Regions from separate parts of the Glutamicibacter sp. HZAU genome, predicted to be linked through region 4. Evidence: riboswitches for the same ligand, from Rfam matches in the RefSeq annotation. Region 4 holds a riboswitch; each other region holds the start of a gene.
What was found. Region 4 has a riboswitch for S-adenosylmethionine ahead of EKH49_RS11205 (flavin reductase family protein). Riboswitches for the same ligand answer to the same signal wherever they lie in the genome.
Positions count from the first base shown of each region.

Region 1: it holds a riboswitch for S-adenosylmethionine, as region 4 does, so the genes downstream of both, EKH49_RS03715 (bifunctional o-acetylhomoserine/o-acetylserine sulfhydrylase) here and EKH49_RS11205 (flavin reductase family protein) in region 4, are expected to answer to the same signal.
Region 2: it holds a riboswitch for S-adenosylmethionine, as region 4 does, so the genes downstream of both, EKH49_RS14590 (hypothetical protein) here and EKH49_RS11205 (flavin reductase family protein) in region 4, are expected to answer to the same signal.
Region 3: it holds a riboswitch for S-adenosylmethionine, as region 4 does, so the genes downstream of both, EKH49_RS10075 (acyl-CoA dehydrogenase family protein) here and EKH49_RS11205 (flavin reductase family protein) in region 4, are expected to answer to the same signal.

Region 1 covers NZ_SCKZ01000002.1:244,695-249,663, forward strand. Annotated here, with positions in the region: gene tpx (thiol peroxidase) at 1-17, shown strand, start outside; gene EKH49_RS03700 (phosphotransferase family protein) at 128-973, opposite strand; gene EKH49_RS03705 (CPBP family intramembrane glutamic endopeptidase) at 1,070-1,852, shown strand; gene EKH49_RS03710 (VOC family protein) at 1,950-2,594, opposite strand; SAM riboswitch class IV at 2,767-2,886, shown strand; gene EKH49_RS03715 (bifunctional o-acetylhomoserine/o-acetylserine sulfhydrylase) at 2,979-4,322, shown strand; gene metX (homoserine O-acetyltransferase MetX) at 4,325-4,969, shown strand, end outside.
Region 2 covers NZ_SCKZ01000010.1:23,769-28,737, reverse strand. Annotated here, with positions in the region: gene EKH49_RS14610 (APC family permease) at 1-98, opposite strand, end outside; gene EKH49_RS14605 (hypothetical protein) at 205-621, opposite strand; gene EKH49_RS14600 (cupin domain-containing protein) at 757-1,323, opposite strand; gene EKH49_RS14595 (DinB family protein) at 1,455-2,042, shown strand; SAM riboswitch class IV at 2,110-2,223, shown strand; gene EKH49_RS14590 (hypothetical protein) at 2,239-2,505, shown strand; gene EKH49_RS14585 (VIT1/CCC1 transporter family protein) at 2,560-3,663, shown strand; gene EKH49_RS14580 (LOG family protein) at 3,729-4,919, opposite strand.
Region 3 covers NZ_SCKZ01000006.1:75,728-80,696, forward strand. Annotated here, with positions in the region: gene ggt (gamma-glutamyltransferase) at 1-104, shown strand, start outside; gene EKH49_RS10070 (LLM class flavin-dependent oxidoreductase) at 189-1,592, opposite strand; gene EKH49_RS10075 (acyl-CoA dehydrogenase family protein) at 1,651-2,982, opposite strand; SAM riboswitch class I at 2,998-3,089, opposite strand; SAM riboswitch class I at 3,357-3,459, shown strand; gene EKH49_RS10080 (ABC transporter ATP-binding protein) at 3,465-4,280, shown strand; gene EKH49_RS10085 (aliphatic sulfonate ABC transporter substrate-binding protein) at 4,365-4,969, shown strand, end outside.
Region 4 covers NZ_SCKZ01000006.1:306,161-311,129, forward strand. Annotated here, with positions in the region: gene EKH49_RS11200 (long-chain-fatty-acid--CoA ligase) at 1-957, opposite strand, end outside; SAM riboswitch class IV at 1,334-1,451, shown strand; gene EKH49_RS11205 (flavin reductase family protein) at 1,546-2,046, shown strand; gene dnaB (replicative DNA helicase) at 2,903-4,258, shown strand; gene EKH49_RS11215 (ZIP family metal transporter) at 4,319-4,969, shown strand, end outside.

The sequences.
Region 1 (4,969 bases), on a different contig from region 4:
TCGCAGCCCTGAGCTAAGCAAGCATTGCACCCGATACGGTGCATGAGAGCCCGCCTGACAACATTCAGGCGGGCTTTCTTTACGCTCCAGATGGCTTGCTCATCGGCGGGTCAGGCCAAATTGCTTCCTATCCATTGATTGATTGCGCTGCAGTGAGGATGCGCGGACCAATCTTGCGCATGAGCTTGCCCATCTTCGGGTTGTCCGAGCGCGAGAGCGCATCCGATAACCGTTCAAGGCTCATGAGACCCAACCAGATTTTGGCCCGGTGCGCTTCCTCAGAGTTGGGAGCAATCAAATCCACCATTTCCAAACCATGCCACAGGCTCAGGTACGCGGTGTTCAAGGCAGGGTCCCACGCTGCTGCGAGGTCCCAATCCAAGATGCCAATCAACTTCTCGTCAATCCAGTGCATGTTGTGGCCAGCCAAATCACCATGCACCAGTCCCGCTGGAACCTGCGCCAGAATATCGAGCTGATCCCAAAGTGCGGTTGCAGGAGCTCGAAGTTCCTCGGGCAGCGCATCGAAGCATTGCTGCTGCCGGGCTTGGGTCCATTCGCCACGGAATGAAAACGGTTTGGCCAGATGAGCGCTGATCTGTTCCAGCGGTACCTCGGCCAATTCCTTCACCAGCTGGCCCAGCACCTTTGGATCCCCGTAATGAGGCTCATGCGCGCTTCCGGGGATGAAGGACATGGCAACTGAGCTGAGCCCGTCGACATGCAGGATCTCGGAGACCGCCACCGGGATCTGATAGTTGAGCTGGCTTTCCAGCAAAGACAGCAGCTCGACGGTTCGCGGCATCTGTTCGGTCGCCGCTGGCGTGCGCGCCATGCGAATCACCGCCTGCGGATTGCCAATGACCACCTTGTGGAATTGTCCGCCTTCATTCACGGCCGCATCTTCCCACGAAAGATCGGGGCAGAGCTGGCGGGCGATTTGCAGTTCTCCACTGGTGGCAGGACGACTCATTCGTACCCTTCTCGTTCAGCTCGCTGGTGGTCTCACCTTCAGGCTATCGCAGGTTTGCCACGTGGCTACTCAGTACGCGCACAGCCAGATCAGCCTATGATCGAGAACGTGAACGCTGAACAAATTGAGCAGACGGCAACCCGCAGAACCCTCAGGTTCGAGATCATTTTGGTTCTCGCCCTGTCCTTGGGGCAGAGCGCGGTCTACTCGCTGCTGAGCTTTGCGGATAAAGTCACCAGGGCACCGTTGCGTGATCAGACGACATCGCTGAACAACCCGCTGAGCACACGCGAGTTCTTTGATTTCACCTACCAGCTTCTGGACATTATCTTCGCGCTGGTACCCGTGGTGCTGGCACTCTACCTGATGAAGCGCACGACCGGCCGAACCATCCGTGACATCGGCTTCGACATGCGACGTCCGGGCAAGGACACGATGCTCGGGGCGGGGCTGTTCCTGGCCATGGGCGTGGGGACGCTGGGCGTCTATGCTGCCGGACGGGCACTGGGCGTCACCACAGCACTGTCAGCAGCCAATCTCGGTGATTATTGGTGGAGCGTCCCCGTGCTGCTGCTGTCGGCTGTACGCCATGCAGTGCTCGAAGAAGTGCTGATGCTCGGCTTCCTGTTCACCTATGCCAAGAAGCTGAAGCTGGGATTGTGGAGCACCATTATCGGTTCTGCAGTGCTCCGCGGCAGCTACCACCTCTACCAGGGCGTGGGGCCGATGATCGGCAATATGCTCATGGGCATCGTCTTCGGCTGGGTGTACCAGAAGTACGGCCGGGTGATGCCGCTGGTCATCGCGCACTTCCTGCTCGATGCTATCGGCTTCGTCGGCTACGCGCTGATTGGGCCTGCCATCGGAATCGGCCAGTAGTGCCCGAAGGCCTGCGCCAGCGACTGAAACGCCATTAACGAAAAAGGTAGGTGGGGACGCCATTGTCCCCGCCTACCTGCGTTCGTTTCCGAGTTTCCTACAGCACCACGGTGCCGGACTCGGTTTCAAAGGTTACCGACATGATGCCCGGAGTGCCATTCGGCGCTTCATATTGCATGGTGACGGCGCCCAAATTGACGTTCTGCGGCTGGCCCAGCCAATCCAGCACCCGATCGCGTGAGCCGGCGATGGAGATCTGGCTGATCTCGCCGACAGGCTCCAGCGCCTTGGACGGATGCAACGGCTCGGAGTCTTCATCCCAGGAAATCAGGTACGGGACCTGCGGATCAGCGATCAGGCCCTTGATGCCGATTTGCTGCCAGGTAAGTTCGCGGCCATCCGGGAACTTGCGGTTCCCCGGCACGGACTTGCGGCCCAAGCGGTCTTCGGCACTGGATAGATCCTCCACCGAGACGCACCATCCCATCCATCCGCCGCCGAGCTCCGAGCGGGCGCGCACGGCCTGGCCGAAGGGAGCCTTGTCGCTGGCCGGGTGGTTCAGGACTTCAACCACTTCCAGGTACTGGCCATGCTTGAGCGGGAAGATGACATTGCGTGTTCCGAATCGTGGATGCACGCCGCCCTTGACGAATTCCAGTCCCAGGGACTCGGAGATTCTTTCAGCGGTTGGCAGCAGCCCGTCTGGGCCGCAAGCATAACTTACGTGATCTAGCCTCATCATGTGCCCATCATGGCAACATGTGATGCGAGTCTCTACTTAGGCTCCCCTAAGTGCGCTGATGTTATCGAATACTCTGCGGAAAATCTGCGGAATTCGCGAAATATGACCGATTGAGTCCAATGCCGGTCCACTGCGTTGCAAAGATCTTCGGTTTTCGGGCAAACTGATAGCAGGTCATGAGTCTCAGTAACAAGCCCCGGCTTACTGGGCGGCAACCCTCCAACCGCGGTGGGGTGCCCCGGGTGAAGACCTGGCCCTTGAATGCACAAGGCATCAAGGACAAGCGCGGGTTACCCCCTGGAAGTCGTTTCGATACGGTGCTTCCTGTCGGTGTCTTTTCAGCGGCGTACCCCCATAGTCATGAAACGCTATTTGGAGGAAACCATGAGCAACAACTGGTCATTTGAAACCCGTCAGATCCATTCCGGCCAGACCCCGGATCCGACGACCGGAGCGCGAGCTCTCCCGATTTTCCAAACCACTTCCTTTGTCTTCCCGAGCGCCGAGAGTGCCGCTGCCCGTTTCGCGTTGCAGGAACTGGAACCGATCTACACCCGTATCGGCAACCCGACCACCGACGCCGTGGAAACCCGCATCGCTGATCTGGAAGGCGGCGTTGGCGCGCTGCTGCTGTCCTCGGGACAGGCAGCCACCACCTTCGCCATCCTGAACCTGGCCGAAGCCGGCGACCATCTGGTAGCCAGCCCGAGCCTGTACGGCGGAACCCAGAACCTGCTCAAGCACACGCTCAAGCGCTTGGGCATCGAAGTCAGCTTCGTCTCCGACCCGGACAACCTGGACGAATGGCGTGCCGCGGTGCGCCCGAACACCAAGGCCTTCTTCGGCGAAAGCATCTCCAATCCTCGGCAGGACGTGCTGGATATCGAGGGCATCTCGGAGATCGCCCACGAAGCCGGCGTGCCGCTGCTGGTGGACAACACCCTGGCCACGCCATACCTGATCCGCCCTATCGAGTGGGGCGCCGATATCGTGATCCATTCGGCCACCAAGTTCCTTGGCGGCCACGGCAATGCCATCGCCGGGGTCATCGTGGACTCGGGCAACTTCGACTTCGCCAAGGACGCCGAACGCTTCCCGGGATTCAACACCCCGGACGAGTCCTACAACGGCCTGGTCTTCGCCCGCGACCTGGGCGTCAACGGCATCCTCGGCGCGAATCTGGCCTACATCCTCAAGGCACGCGTGCAGCTGCTGCGCGATCTGGGTTCATCAGTGGCGCCGTTCAACGCGTTCTTGATCGCCCAGGGTCTGGAAACCCTGTCGCTGCGCATTGAGCGCCACGGCCAGAACGCAGTGGAAGTTGCCAACTGGCTCGAAGCCCGCGAGGAAGTGCAGAAGGTCGCCTACGCCGGCCTGCAGTCCTCTCCGTGGCATGAGCGCGCGCAGAAGTACAGCGATCACGGTGCTGGCTCGATCATCGCCTTCGAGCTGGAGGGCGGCGCGGAAGCCGGACAGGCTTTCGTGGACGCACTGGTCTTGCACTCCAACGTCGCGAACATCGGCGACGTGCGCTCGCTGGTCATCCATCCGGCCTCCACCACCCACGCCCAGCTCTCCGAAGCGGAGCAGATTGCCGCCGGTGTGAGCCCGGGACTGGTGCGGCTGAGCGTCGGGCTGGAAAACATCAAGGACATCCTGGCCGATCTTGAGCTGGGCTTCGAAGCTGTTGCGGCCCTTGAAAACAAGGAATTGCAGGAAACCCTCTAGGCATGCCATCCATTGTGACTACTGAAGATACTCTGCGCGCCGAAGAGCTCGCTGGCGGACAAGACGGCATTTTGCGCCGTAGTTCCGTGGGGGAGTACCACTTTGAATTCGGTGGATACCTTCCCGACGTGGTGCTGGCCTACGAGACGTGGGGGAAGCTAGCAGCTGATGGCTCCAACGCGGTGCTGGTGATGCATGCACTCACCGGTGACGCCCACGTCGCGCAAGGCGATTCGCACAGCGCCGGCTGGTGGGAAGGCTTCGTTGGCCCCGGCGCCACGGTTGACACCAATGAGTACTTTGTCGTGTCCATCAACATGGTGGGTGGTTGCAATGGATCCACCGGCCCCTCGTCCTTGGACGAGCAGGGCCTGCCTTACGGCTCCAGATTCCCTTTCGTCACCATCAAGGACTCGGTGCGCCTCGAAGCGCGGCTGGCCAAGCAGCTGGGAATCGATTCCTGGCATGCGGTCATCGGCGGCTCGATGGGCGGTGCCCGCGCGCTGGAATACGCTGTCGAGTTCCCCGAGCAGGTCAAGAACCTGGTCGTGATGGCCTCTAGTGCCCAGGCGACTGCCGAGCAAATTGCCTTTGCGCAGGTGCAAACCCAATCCATCCGCTTGGATCCGCACTTCTGCAATGGCGAT
Region 2 (4,969 bases), on a different contig from region 4:
ATCATCGCGCCAACGCCGATGGCCAAAGCGTCCCAGCGGCCCAGGACCTTCTTGAGTCCCGGCTCGGCGGTGTGGTTCTTAGCGGTGTTTCCTGCCATGGCAATCCCTTCTGGAAAGATGATCAGGATCACACTATGCGCAAACGCGCCACAACGTATTGGATGTTTTGACTACATTTCAGGCCATTTCATCCAAACCGGGAGCTCAGGCCGCCGAGGAGCCCTTCTTGCTGGCATTCACCAGCGCCCGATCGACCTCATGGATGCCCAGGGCGAAGCCCGCGGACATCACCAATGACTTGATGGTCAACTCGGAAAGGTCATCGGCCACGTATACCAGCTGGATCGGGCCGGCCAGGATGAGCAGGATGGCGGTCCACAGCGCATAGGTCCAGGAGGTGCGCGCCTGCGCCATCTGCGGGAAACGGGCACGCCGGCGAATTGTCCGCACGCCGATGGTCACGATGACAACCGCGAGAATCACGGCGCCGAGGAAGAAGAAATTGCGCTGGGTGCGGATCCAGGTCAAGGTGGTGCCGACAAGAACGCCGAAAAGCACCGAAGCCCACCAGCTGATGCTGCGCAGCTGGTCCTGCGTCGCGGTTGGTTCGCCTGTCTTCACGCCTCTCCCATCGCCAATTGTTCCGAGCGCCCGGAACAACGCATCGTTCCTAGAATACGCGGTCGCCCGCTCCGCCAGCGAACACGCAGCCGCATCGCGCCGAGCGTGCCGCCGCAGCGGGCGCAGGGGTTGGGCTCAGGAGAGGATCAGCGTCCAGGTCACCACGGCCGGCTCATCGGAAGGGTTCTCCCAGCTATGCGGCTCGCGCCCCGGGAAGGTTACGGTGTCGCCCGCCTGAAGCTCCAACCGCTGGTCGGGCAGGATCAGGATGAATTCTCCGGCGATCACGTGCAGCACTTCCAGCTCGCAATCCATCGAATACAGTTCCGCTTCGCCGGTGCCCCTCGGCGCAATCTCGGCGCGGATCATCTGCAGCCGCTTTTCGCTGCGCGGGGTCACCAGCTGCTCGGTGATCCCGTCGCCGCCCAGTGAAACCCGCGGAGCCTGGTCCAGGCGCACCAGTTTCGTTTCCGGGACTTCGAAAAGCGTGCCGACCTCGATGCCCAGCACCTCGCACAGGCGCAGCAGCGTCGCCACCGAGGGGCTGGTCAGGTCGCGTTCCACACGCGAGAGAAAGCCCTTGGTCAGCCCGGAGAGCTCTGCGACCTGGTCAATGGTCATGCGCTGGGTCTGCCGCACCCCGCGCAGCCGCGCACCGATGTTGATCGCAGCACCGGTTGGTTCAACTGGCAAGGTTTTCATCGTTTGGCTCCATCAACGTCGTGTCCGGCAGCGGCATCCGCGGCGGCTTCACCGCCTGCGGGGCAAGTTTACCAATGGTAAACACGCGGTGTCCCCTACCGCGCGCCGGCCGCGGTCACTAGACTCTGTCCATGGACAGCACCAAGGACAAGCTCTGCGGGTACCTGAACGAGGCGCGCGAGAATGCGATCTTCAAGGCCGAGGGCCTGGCCGAGCAGCTGGCCCGCACCCCGCTCACCCCTACCGGCACCCACATCCTGGGCGTGCTGCACCATCTGGTGATCAACGAATACGAGTATTTCGGCACCTGCCTGCAGCGCGAGGCCAACGACCCCTATGTCCGCGAGTTCATCTCCCCGCATGATCCCGACGCTGATTTCCTTCCGCCCGCCAAGATGGACGGGAAGCAGCTGATCGGCCTGTACCGCAAGGCCATCGCCTTCGCGGACGAGGGCATCGCCGCCTTGTCCCTGGATTCTGCAGTGCACGTCCCGTGGTGGGGGCCGGCGGGGCATACCACCTTGGATCATCTGCTCATCCATGCCTTGGCCGAGACCTCCCGGCATGCAGGGCAGCTGGATATCATCCGCGAGCAGCTCGACGGCCGCGCCGGCTGGACCGCGACGCTGGATTTGCTGCCCGGCTACACCGCGGCGCAGTGGGCAGAGCACCGCCAGAAGCTGCAGCGGCTGGCCGATTCCCTGGCCCCGGAGAGCTGACCGGAAGTCATATTACGCAGTACGGCTTCATCTGGCGCCGCATGCGGCGGTACGCTCAGAATTGTTGCTTCACGAGACGCGGCGCCAAGCTCCGACTGGCCGCGCACCAACCCCAAGTTCATGGGTGGTTCGGATGAGGAAGCGGTCCGCGCATCAATTGGTGCACGGGCAAGAGCTCGCCAGAGAGTTGATATCCATGGCCATCCCGATTCTTCCCATCATCGACCGCCAGACCGGCCACGTGCAGTTCACCGCCGAGGGCCGCTGGTGCACCCGCTACGTTGCGGACCCGCTCAGGCTCGAACACCTCATCGCCCGCTGCTCCCGCCGTCCGGCCTTCGACCCGGACACCTCCGAATTGCTGCTGGTGGTGCCGGAAGCAGGGAATCCGGCAGGCAGGCGCCATGCATTTAGCCTTGCCAAATTCCCAAGTCCAGGGGCGCTGGCTAAAGTGGAAAGCTGAGCCGATCCACGGGTTTCCATGGGAAACTCCACGTTCCAGGAGAGCCTTTTCGAGATGCCACAGCACCCAACCGCCGAACCGACCAAAGCGCAGATCCAGCGATGGCGCAAGTATCTCGCCGATGAAGTCGCCGAGGGCGCCATCTACCGGGCCCTGGCGGAAAAGAAGACCGGGCAGGAACGGCAAATCCTGCTGGGCCTGGCCGAAGCCGAAGCACGCCATGAATCCCACTGGCGCACGCTGCTCGGCGAGCATGCCAAGGAAGTCCGCCCCTCGCTGCGCCGCACCATGCTGCGCTTCCTCGCCCTGCACTTCGGGTCGGTGTTCGTGCTGGCCATGGCCCAGCGCTCCGAGAGCAGCTCCCCCTACCGCAATGACAAGGACGCCACGGCTCAGATGGCTGCCGACGAGCAGGTCCACGAGGAAGTCGTCCGGGCCCTGGCCACGGCAGGACGCGCACGGCTGTCGGGCAACTTCCGCGCCGCGGTCTTCGGCGCCAACGACGGGCTGGTATCCAACCTGGCATTGATCATGGGCATCGGCGCCACCGGCGTTTCTTCGGCCTTCGTGCTGTTCTCCGGCATTGCCGGCTTGCTGGCCGGAGCGCTGTCCATGGCGGCCGGCGAATACGTTTCGGTGCGTTCCCAGCGCGAGCTGCTGACCGCCTCGCGGCCCACCCAGGTCACGCTGACCGCAGCCCCGAACCTGGATCTGGACGCCAACGAGCTGGTGCTGATCTACAAGGCCCGCGGCATGAGCGACGAAGACGCCGAGCACCGGGCCGCCGAACGCATGGGCCTGTTCACCTGCGACTGCAACCCTGATTTCTCGCTGAACCCGGAAGGCCGCAGCGAGGAGCTCGAGAAGGAGCACCAGGAGCTGGGCTCGGCCACCGGGGCGGCCACCACCTCATTCCTGCTCTTCGCTTCCGGCGCGGTGGTGCCGATCCTGCCATACATCTTCGGCCTCTCCGGGCTGGCCGCGATCATCGTGTCGGTGGTGCTGGTGGGCATCGCCCTGATGATCACCGGCGGCATCGTGGGCCTGCTCTCCGGAGCCTCCCCATTCAAGCGCGGCTTGCGCCAGCTGGCCATCGGCTGGGGCGCGGCGGCCGTCACCTACTGCCTGGGCCTGATCTTCGACGTCAGCGTCAGCTAATACTCCGCTTGGCATCGAAAATGCCGGGACAGCTTCGGCTGTCCCGGCATTTTCGATGCCCCGGACTAGATGTCCTTTGCCGGCCGGGTCCGACGGCGCAGGGTTTCCATGGACTGGATGAACGCCAGCGCTTCCTCGGCGGTGTCCACCAGGGCGATCTTCTGCTCCATCACGCGTTCCTTGGCCAGTGCCTGGAGCAGCGGCCACGCGGGCAGATCCCGGCTCCAGTAGTCGCGGCCGACCAGCACCATCGGCACCACGCGGGCACCGGTGGCGTAGTAGTTCTCGCAGGCATCCTGGAAGATTTCCTGGACCGTGCCGGCAGCGCCGGGCAGCACGACCAGCCCGCCGTTGGACTGCTCCAGCAGGATCGCCTCGCGAATGGAATTGGTGAAGAACTTGGCGATCCGGGTGGCAAACAGGTTCGGCGGCTCATGGCCGTAAAACCAGGTCGGCACGCCCAGCGACTGCCGATGGCTGGGGAAACGCTCCTTCACCATCAGGGCGGTTCTCGCCCAGCCGGTGCGCTGGTGGATCGCATCTGGCGCTTCGGCGAGCATCTGCATGGCCGCCGCTATGTCGTCTGCCCCGTAGTCGGCCAGCCATGCACCGGCATTGGCCGCTTCCATGGCTCCTGGCCCTCCCCCGGTGGCCACCGCGTAGCCGGCCCGGGTAATCATGCGCCCGAGCTCCAAGGCCTGCGCGTACTGCGTGGTGCCCCGGTTCATCGCATGCCCGCCCATCACCCCGATGATCGGGGTGTCCTTGAACGTACCCTCATACACCTCCGAGACCAGCGCCTGGCCAATGTGGTGATCGTGCAGGGTCCTGGCCAGCGCACTGTGATCGCTGTCGGCATTCGCCGCCGCATGCTGCTGGGAGTACGCGTATATTTTGGCATCGGGCACCTGCTGGTAGGTCTGCGTCCAGATCCCCGAGTACAGCTCTTCTGCCGTGTACAAGCCGCGGGCGCCGGTCTCGAACGGCAGCTGCGCCCCCGAGCTCATGCACAGCCCGCCCGTCGCCTGCACGATCTGCTGGCCTTGGGCGGAAAACTGGCAATCGATGAACAGCGCTTCGGAAAGATCCAGCGATTTCAGCACGGTATCCCGCTCGCGCAGATCCACGCGGTGCACGCGCCAGCCTTTTCCGTGGGCATGGTGGGAAACCAGCGCCTCGGCGGCAAGACGGTCGAATTCGACGAGCGAGGTGATGTTCACTGCTCGGGCTGGAAGATAGGGCCACACGTGGGACATGCGTCAACGCTACGTCATGGATAGTGATTATTCACAGAAGGGCCCTTCAA
Region 3 (4,969 bases), 230 kb from region 4:
CCGTCGAAGCCGTGGAGATCGCGGCCGATGGCACGCTCACGGCAGCGGCCGAGCCCACCAGGCGCGGCGGCGGTTCGGCCATGGTGCTGGAGCCGATCAAGTAGGCACGCAGTGAAAACGGCGGCCTGCGGCAACATTCTTGCGAAGTTGCCGCAGGCCGCCGCCGATTGCGCTATCTAGCCGGATGCTCAGGCCTGCGCGGCCATCCGGTTGACGATCTTGTACTTGGCTGCACGGTGGGTGTCCTTCACCCGGTCGCCGGCGCCGAACAGCTTGTTGCGCAACGTGCCCTCGGTGTACTCGGTCTTGTAGACCCCGCGGGCCTGCAGCTCGGGAACCACGTACTCGACGATGTCCTCGAAGGTGCCAGGGGTGACAGCATAGGCGAGGTTGAAGCCGTCCACGTCGGTGTATTCCACCCAGTCGATGAGCTTCTCGGCAACCTCGGCACCCGAGCCGACGGAGACCGGGCCGAAGCCGCCCACGCCGATCCATTCGGCCAGCTGGCGGATGGTCCATGGCTTTCCGGTATCGCCGCTGGCCTTCTTAAAGGTTTCCACCGAGGACTGGATGGCGTTGGACTTCACGTCATCGCCAATGACATCGTCCGGTCCGTAGACAGACATGTCGATGCCGGTCCAGCCCGACAGCAGCGCCAGCGAGCCCTCGGTATCCACGTAGGAACGGTAGTCCTCGAACTTCGCCTGGGCCAGTTCCGAGGTTTCGGCGGTGATGATGGTCTGCATGGCGAAGACCTTGATGTCGTAGCGGCCGCGGCCAGCCGCTTCAGCGGCATCGCGGATCTTGGTGACAGCTTCCTTGAGCAGTTCGCGGGTTGGGCAGGTGACGAAGATGGCTTCGGCGTTCGACGCGGCGAATTCGGTGCCGCGCTTGGAGGCGCCGGCCTGGTAGATCACCGGGGTGCGCTGCTTCGACGGCTCGGTGATGGCGATGCCCGGGACCTTGAAGTACTTGCCTTCGTGCTCAATCGGGTGCACCTTGGCCGGATCGGTGTAGATGCCGGTTTCCTTGTTGTTCTGCACCGCGTCGTCTTCCCACGAGCCTTCGAGCAGCTTGTAGACCACTTCGAGGTACTCATCGGCGTGGTTGTAGCGCTCGTCGTGCTCCATCTGGTCTTCCTGGCCCATATTGCGGGCAGCCGATGGCAGGTACCCGGTGACCACGTTCCAGCCGACGCGGCCGTTGGTCAGGTGGTCCAGGGTGGCCAGGCGGCGGGCGAAGGCGTACGGGTGCTCATAGGCGGTACCCGCGGTGACGCCGAAGCCGAGGTTCTCGGTCACGGCGGCCATGGCCGAGACCAGCATCATCGGGTCGTTGACCGGCGCCTGGGCGCCGGAGGTCAGCGGGGTGATGTTGTTGCCCTTGTACACGTCGTAGGTGCCCAGCACATCGGCGAGGAACAGGCCGTCGAACTTGCCCTTCTCCAGCACCTTGGCCAGGTGCGTCCAGTAGCCCAGGGTGTTGTAGGTCGAGGCCTTGTCCTCCGGGTGGCGCCACAGGCCTGGCGACTGGTGCACCACGCAGTTCATGTCGAATGCGTTGAATAGGATCTCGCGCTTGTTCTCGCTCATGCCTTTGCCCCCATTAGGTCGATATTCATGGAAAGTTCCTGGTTTGCGTCGCGGGCTCTCAGGCCCGCTGGGTCGAATCTTCGCCGGTGACGGACAGCCGCTGCGGCTGGACGCCGTTGATCTCGTAGTCCCCGACGATGCGCGCCTTGTAGATCGCCGGGTTGTGCGTGGCGATGGTGCGCGCATTGCGCCAGTGCCGGTCAAGGTTGCAGCCGCTTCTCGTGGACGAGGCCCCCAGCCCGTCGAAGAGCTTGCTCGTTACGCCGATGGCCAGCGGCTGCACCACGGTTTGCGCACGGTTGGCTGCCAGCTCGCAGACCGCGTAGCGTTCCTCGTCGTTCAGTCCCGGATCGCCCAGGGCCGCTTCGACTTCGAGTACCGCGCCGATCACCACCGAGTCGGCGGCGAAGGATTCCGCGGACACCTCCCCCACCAGCTGCAGGACCTGGGGTTCCTGGTATACCGGCACCCCGGTTCCGGTGGTGAAGATGCGGGTGCGTGCCTGCACCGCGCTGCGCAGGTCGTTCAGCGCGGCGCGGGCGATGCCTGCCTGCACGGACATGAGCACCAGCTGGAAGATCGCCGCTTCGGAGTCATTGCGCTGCTGCGGCATGAAGCAGTCCACCGGGACCTGATGGAATTCGGTGGTGCCGGTTCCGGTCAGGCCCTGGCCGAATCCGTCCCAGTCATCGAGGATCTTGACGCCGCTGCGCTGGGTGGACACCACCGCGATCTGGCGTCCGGCAAGCTCAGGGTGGGCCACCGCAACAGTGGTCCAGTCGGCAAAGATGGTGCCGGTGCAGTAGTACTTCTCGCCGTCGACTACCCAGCGCCCGTCCACGAAGCTGGCCTTCGTATTCAAGGTGCCCAGGGCGTTGCCGCCGCGCTCGGTGTAGGCGTTGCCGACAATCTGCCCGGCGGCGATGCGGGCCACCCACTTCTTGCGCAGCGCCTCGTCTTCCAGTGCCAGCACATTCTCGACAAAAGCGATATGCGCGCGCCACAGCTGGCCTACATGGGAGTCGGCCTCGGAGAGCTCGATGAGCAGGCGGAAGACATCCACCAGCCGCGCACCGTAGCCGCCGTCGGCCACGGGAAGGCGCAGCGCGCCGAAGCGCTCGCGGTTCAGCAGGCCTACCTGCTCGAAGGGAAGCACGCGGTTCAGGTCGCGGTCCTTGGCGGTCGCGGCGATCTGGGCGAAGACCGGGCGGAAGATTTCGGCCAGCCGGTCGTACTGCTCATCCGCACCGGGACCGGGAGTGATCTTCAGCAGCTGCCGCGTGGGCAGCTGCTCCTCGAACTCGTCCAGTTCCAGAGCGCTGGCTTGCGAAGGATCACTGAGCTGGTTGAAGTCCAGCCCTGGGGCATTCGGTGATTCGCCAATAGGCATCAGGGTTCTCAATTCTTTCCATCGGTCCTGGCAGTAGCACCGTCCCGCTCTTCGGGTGGTTGCTGCGGCGTCGTGGAGCCAGATCTCTCAGCCGCTCTGGATGGGTCGTGATTCATTTGTAACGGTAATAATCCGGCGCTTCCAAGCCGCGAAGTCATATTTCGCCTCAGATTTGGAAGGGCCTATGCTCAAATCCCACAGCCTAATCCCCGTCCCATCGAAGATGAGTTGCAAGGATTGGCATGCTGTCGATCAAACCGGTCCTAGGTAAAATAAATAACGAAATTTCTGGGCAATGTGACGCAGGTGTCGAAGATTTTTTCATGTTACGCAAGATTTGCGTCCAAATCGTTCGACTCGCTGTAATAGAGGGGTAACCATCCCGAGCGGCCGAGAGATCTGGCTCTTTGACGCCGCAGCAACCACCTTCGGAGCTCTGGCTCCGCAGGCCGGTGCTACCGCCAGGACCGATGGAGATTGATATGGCTCTTACCATTGCAGCGCCCGAGGCAACTTCAACCACCTCAACCGCACTGGACGTCCAATTCAGCAACGTGTCGCGGACCTTCACCACAAAGAAGGAAAGCCGCACCGTGCTGGCCGACATCAACTTGCACATTCCAGCCGGCCAAGTCCTCGCGATCCTAGGCGCCAGCGGCTGCGGAAAATCCACGCTGCTGCGTTCGGTCTCCGGGTTGGACCACCCCTCCACCGGTGACATCCGCACAGGCACCCACGAGGTCAACGGCATCAACGAGCTATGCGCCGTTGCTTTCCAGGAACCACGGCTGCTGCCGTGGCGATCGGTGCGCGAGAACATTGCGCTGGGTCTGGCCCCAGGAACCGAGAAGGCCTCTGGCGACGCGCTGATTGATGAGCTGATCGAGCTGACCGGGCTGAGCCATGCAGCCAGCCTGCGCCCGCGGGAGATTTCCGGCGGCATGGCCCAGCGTGTTTCGCTGGCTCGCGCGCTGGCCCGCCGCCCGGGCGTATTGCTTCTCGATGAGCCCTTCGGCGCACTCGATGCCCTGACCCGCCTGAAGATGCAGGATTTGCTGCTCTCAATTCACGCATCATTCCCCACCACGGTACTCATGGTGACCCATGACGTGGACGAGGCTTTGACCTTGGCTGACCGCGTTATCGTCTTGGGACGCAGCACCGGGAACGGCGCGGCTGGTGTCATCGAAGACCTAGCGATCTCCGCCGGGCAACCGCGCCGGCACACGGACGAGAAGTTCGTTGCCGATCGCCTGCACCTGCTGCGCCTGCTCGGCGTCGACCCAACCAACCATTAATCCAGGGAACGCATTGGATCCTCGGCGATCCTTGCTCTTTGCCCTATCGTCCATCCGCTTGCACGCATAATTCTAGGATTCTCCATGCTCTTGAACCGCTTCTCCCGCCGCACCGCTCTGTCCGCCGCCGCTTTGCTCATGGGCGCAGTTGCCCTGACCGGCTGCGCTGGCGAAAACGCTACTGCCGACTCCGGTGATCAGACCTTGTCCATCGACTTTGCCACGTACAACCCGCTGAGCCTGGTGCTCAAGGAAAAGGGGTGGCTGGATGCGGCCGCCAAGGAACAGGGCGTTGACGTCGAGTGGATCCAGTCCGCAGGTTCCAACAAGGCCAATGAGGCGCTTCGCGCCGGTGCGATTGACGTCGGTTCCACCGCCGGTTCCGCAGCGTTGCTGAACCGTTCCAACGGTGCACCAATCAAGACCGTCGCCCTGTACTCCCAGCCGGAATGGGCAGCCCTGGTAGTGGACAAGGATTCAAAGATCGAATCCGTTGAAGACCTGGCAGGGAAGACCGTGGCCGCCACCAAGGGCACCGATCCATACTTCTTCCTGCTCCAGGCTCTGGACACCGCGGGACTGAGCGAAGACGACATCAAGCTGCAGAACCTGCAGCATGCCGATGGCCGCACCGCACTGGTCAACGGTTCGGTCGATGCCTGGAGCGGACTGGATCCAATCATGGCAGC
Region 4 (4,969 bases):
GCCGTACACGTGGACTACTTCGATGCCCAGATTCTGCAGCTTGGAGATGATGGCCGGGGATGGCGGAGCGCCAGCGGTGGTGATCCGCAATGGCGCATCAAGCTGGTGGGCGCGGGTGGAGTCGGCGATGATGGAGCAAACGGTCGGGGCGCCGCACAGGTGCGTGGTCCCCAGATTCTCGATGGCGTCCCAGACGGCATCCTCGCGCACGCCGCGCAGGCACAGGTGGGTTCCTCCTGCTGCGGTGACGGCCCAGGGAGTGCACCATCCATTGCAGTGGAACATCGGCAGGGTCCACAGGTAGCGGGTCTTGGCGGTGAAGCCCTGGTGGTGTGCTTCGCCCAAGGAATTCAGGTAGCTGCCGCGGTGCGAGTAGAGCACGCCCTTCGGCTTGCCGGTGGTGCCCGACGTGTAGTTGAGGGTGATCGGCGCCCGCTCGTCGGCTATGGCATAGGGAAGCTTCTCATCCGAGGCTTCCGCCAGCAGCTCGTCCAAGGTGGCGTCCACTTGCACTTCGGGACGCGGTCCGGAGTACTGGTCATCGGTGATTTCGATGAGCGCCTCCAGCGTCGGGTTCTCCCGGCGCAGGGTCTTCGTATTCTCCAGCAGCTCGGTGTCGGCAAGCATCAGCTTGGCAGCCGAATGATCAATGATGTACTGCAGCTCGTGGTCCGAAAGGCGGGTATTCAGGGCAATGAGGACGCCGCCAGCCAGCGGCACGGCGTAATGCGCCATGAGCATTTCGGGAGTATTCGGTGCCAGCACGGCCACGCGGTCGCCCGGCTCAATACGCGCCTTCAGCGCCTGGGCAAAGCGGTGCACGCGTGCTTCGAGTTCCGCGTAGGTGTAGCTGCGAGTTCCATGGATGACGGCGGTCTTCTTCGGATAGGCCTCGGTTGTGCGCTCAAGGAAACGCAGCGGGGTCAGTTCTGAATGGTTTGCCTGAATCTCTACCATGGTGTGGCTATTCCTCAATCGTCAGCGATGGTTACGGAGAACAATAAGCAGGAGTGTGACTCAACGCACTCCATGATCAATAGTGTCATGAACCTCAGCGTCATGCGGAGAAACCAAGTTTCATTTCGGTGAGCGGTAGTGAATTCGCGACAGGCCTCCGGTTCCACGGGTAGAGCCGGGTCTTCCGCTGCAACGTGACCGGAGAAGGTCCGTAATGAAAGTTGCGTCGAAGGTCTCGGGCAAGGTGGATGTGGCGAATAAAAGACTGCTAAAAGGTTCATTTCAAGGCATTGGATCGAACGTTTCGTTGAATATTGCGATTTGCGAAGCAAAATGTTTGACGCGTGTTCGACATGAGCCATATCGTTTTAAACAGAATCAAGAGCATCAGCTATAAGCCCTGGCTTGCTGATCGGCAACCCTCTCAACGGTAGTGGGGTGCTCCAGGTGAGGATTCGGTTCCACGCAAAAACGTGCTGGAACAAGTACCGCACACGGCGCGGAACTCCAACGCTGGCGGCTTCGAGAATCAAGAAGCTCCGGCGTGCGGATTATTGCGCGGTGGGCAAGACCCGAAGGAATCGAGCCATGTCATTGAATCTTGAACTTGACCCGTTGACCCTGCGCAAGGTTTTCGCTCAGCATCCGTCAGGCGTAGCCGCCCTCTGTGCAGAACTGGATGGCGAGAAAACCGGCATTGTGGCTTCGTCATTTACCGTGGGTGTTTCCCTCGAGCCAGCACTGGTGATGTTCGCCGTGCAGAAATCCTCGAATACGTGGCCAAAGCTGCGCAACGCTGGCCGCATCGGCGTTTCGGTGCTCAGCGAACGCAATGAAGGAGTATGCGCTCAGATCGCGTCGAAGAACGGCGACCGATTCCGCGGGATCGACACCTATTCCTCGGAACAGGGCGCACTGTTCATTAACGACTCCACGCTGTGGCTGGAAACCTCGATTTACAACGAGGTCGAAGCGGGGGATCACTGGGTGATCTTGATGGAAGTCCACGGGCACCGCATCTCGAAGCACTCGCCGCAGATCTTCCACGATTCGCGCTTCCATTCACTGCCGGTTCCCGAGCTCGTCTAAGCTCTTCTGAACTTCCAAAGCTTCGGCCAGATCAACATATCGATCTGGCCGAAGCTTTTTTGATTTCGAGGCCTGCGGAATCACTTGATCCCTGTGCCAATCGGAAAATTAGGCGCGATGCCTGTTGATCTCCGGGCACCCCGGCAGCAACCCTGGACTACATGCAGCCCATGCACTGCGGGCAAGTTCGACGTGTAATTGCACTTCCACTGCAGCTGATTGCCGAGGTAAATCGGTGGCAGTGGGCCAAGAGCCCAGTTACGGCTTCAAATTCACGCAACGCCACCTCGGCGACATCAAGTTATCCACGGCCCTGAGCGGTGAAATTCTTGTCGGTTGTGAACTACTTCGGGCTCGGAGCCTTGATAGCGAACATTAATCCGTGGTGACTAAGGGTTTTGCAAAATCAACAGTATCCACAGTGTTATCCACAAAACTGTGGATGAAGTATGGGGAAATGTGAACAAAGGAGCGAAAACCCCGGAAACTGGGCGATTATGGGTGTTGATAACTTCGATGTGGTTGACGTGACCTTCAATGAATTAACTTTCTTTCCACAAGTGTGAAAATACAAACAGCCTAGTCAATCGATGTTACCGGTGTGTAGAGTGGGGTAATCCACAGGGTTCTCCCCAGACTGTGAACAGGGGAGTCCACAGGTAGCGGTGTGTTATCCACATATTCTGTGGATAATGAGGTTTACGCCTGTTAATAACAGCCCTAGTGTTGGCTTCGGGAGAGAAATATCCACAGGCGCTTTACAGCTAAATGTCCGTATCGACTGACATGATGAAGCGTTGCCATGAGGGCAAGGAGAATTTTCCCAGCGGGTCAATAGGGGATGGAAGTGTCTGCAATGAGTGCTGAGCCGGTTTACGAAGGACGGGAATCCGACGCAGGGCGCAAGCCGCCACAGGATATCGAGGCCGAAATGTCGGTGCTCGGCGGCATGATGCTTTCCAAGGATGCGATTGCCGACGTCGTTGAATCCATCCGCGGCACCGACTTCTACCGTCCCTCCCACGAATCCATCTACGAGGCAATCGTTGACCTCTACGGCCGCGGCGAGCCAGCCGATGCGGTCACCGTAGCCGACTTGCTGACCAAGCGCGGCGAAATCTCGCGCGTGGGTGGCGCTGCCTACCTGCACAACCTCATCCAGCAGGTTCCCACTGCGGCGAATGCCGGGTACTACGCAGAAATAGTGCGCGAACGCGCAGTGCTGCGCCGGCTGGTTGACGCCGGTACGCGCATCGTCCAGATGGGCTACTCGCCGGATGGCGAGGTCGACGCAATCGTCAACGAAGCCCAGGCCGAGGTGTACAAGGTTGCCGAGAACCGCAGCAGCGAGGACTACGTGCGCCTCTCGGACATCATCGAAGACACCGTCGACGAGATCGAGAACGCGGCCAACGCGGGCGACGGCATCACCGGCGTGCCCACCGGCTTCTACGAATTCGACGAGCTGACCCAGGGCCTGAAGGGCGGCCAGATGATCATCATCGCTGCCCGTCCCGCCGTCGGCAAGTCGACCTTCGCGCTGGACTTCGCCCGTTCGGCTGCCATCAAGCACAACATGGCCACCGTGTTCTTCTCCCTGGAAATGGGCCGCAACGAAATTGCGATGCGCCTGCTCTCGGCCGAAGCGTCTATCCAGCTGCAGGACCTGCGCAAGGGCTCGGTGGAAGATGCGCAGTGGACCAAGATCGCCACGACCATGGGCCGGCTCAACGAAGCCCCGCTGTTCATCGACGATTCGCCGAACATGTCCATGATGGAAATCCGCGCCAAGTGCCGCCGGCTCAAGCAGCGCAACGAGCTGCGCATGATCATCCTCGACTACCTGCAGCTGATGAGCTCGGGCAAGCGCGTGGAATCGCGCCAGCAGGAAGTCTCGGAGTTCTCGCGTAACCTCAAGCTACTGGCCAAGGAGCTCGACGTGCCGCTGATCGCGCTGTCGCAGCTGAACCGCGGATCCGAGCAGCGCACCGACAAGCGGCCCATGGTCTCGGACCTGCGTGAATCGGGTTCGATCGAGCAGGACGCCGACATGGTCATCCTGCTGCACCGAGACGACGTGTACGACAAGGAAAACCGTCCGGGCGAGGCCGACGTGATCATCGCGAAGCACCGTGCAGGTCCAACCAAGACCATCACCGTGGCATTCCAGGGCCACTACTCGCGCTTCAACAACATGTCCAACGAGGGTTAGTCCAGTCAGAACTGATATGGCACCTACTAAGCCAGCTCATTGCTGGCTATAGTGGGCGCCATGTTCGCTTCGTTGCAGGCTTTGCTGTGGGGCACCGTGGCCGGATCCGCCCTGCTGCTGGGTTCCGGTGCTGCCTGGTGGTTGAAGATCCCCAAGGTCTGGGTCAGCGCCATCATGGCTTTCGGCGCTGGGGTCCTGATCAGCGCACTGGCCTTCGAACTGGTGCTCGAAGCCTATGGCACCGGCGGCCTTGGTGCGACACTGGGCGGCGTGATCGTGGGCGCTGCCTTGTACTTCGGTGCGAACCGGCTGCTGGCCTGGCGGACCGGAAAGCGGCAGGCGCAGCGCGCAGGCGAGCAGGAATCATCAGGATCAGCGCTCGCTGTCGGTGCGCTCATCGACGGCATTCCCGAATCCGTGGCCCTGGGACTGACCGTCGTCGCCAGCGCAAGCATTAATCCGGCAATGCTGATCGCCATTTTCATTTCCAATGTCCCCGAGGGGCTGGCGAGCACCGCCCAGATGAAAGCGTCCGGGAAGAAGGGATCCTCGATCGCGTTGCTCTGGGGCGCCATCGCCATCTCCTGCGGGATCGCGGCCTTCCTCGGGGCGCTGCTGCTGGAATCCATGCCCGGCGAGGTGCTGGCCTTCGCCACCGCCGTCGCTGCCGGAGGCATCTTGACGATGATCGCTGACACCATGGTTCCCGAA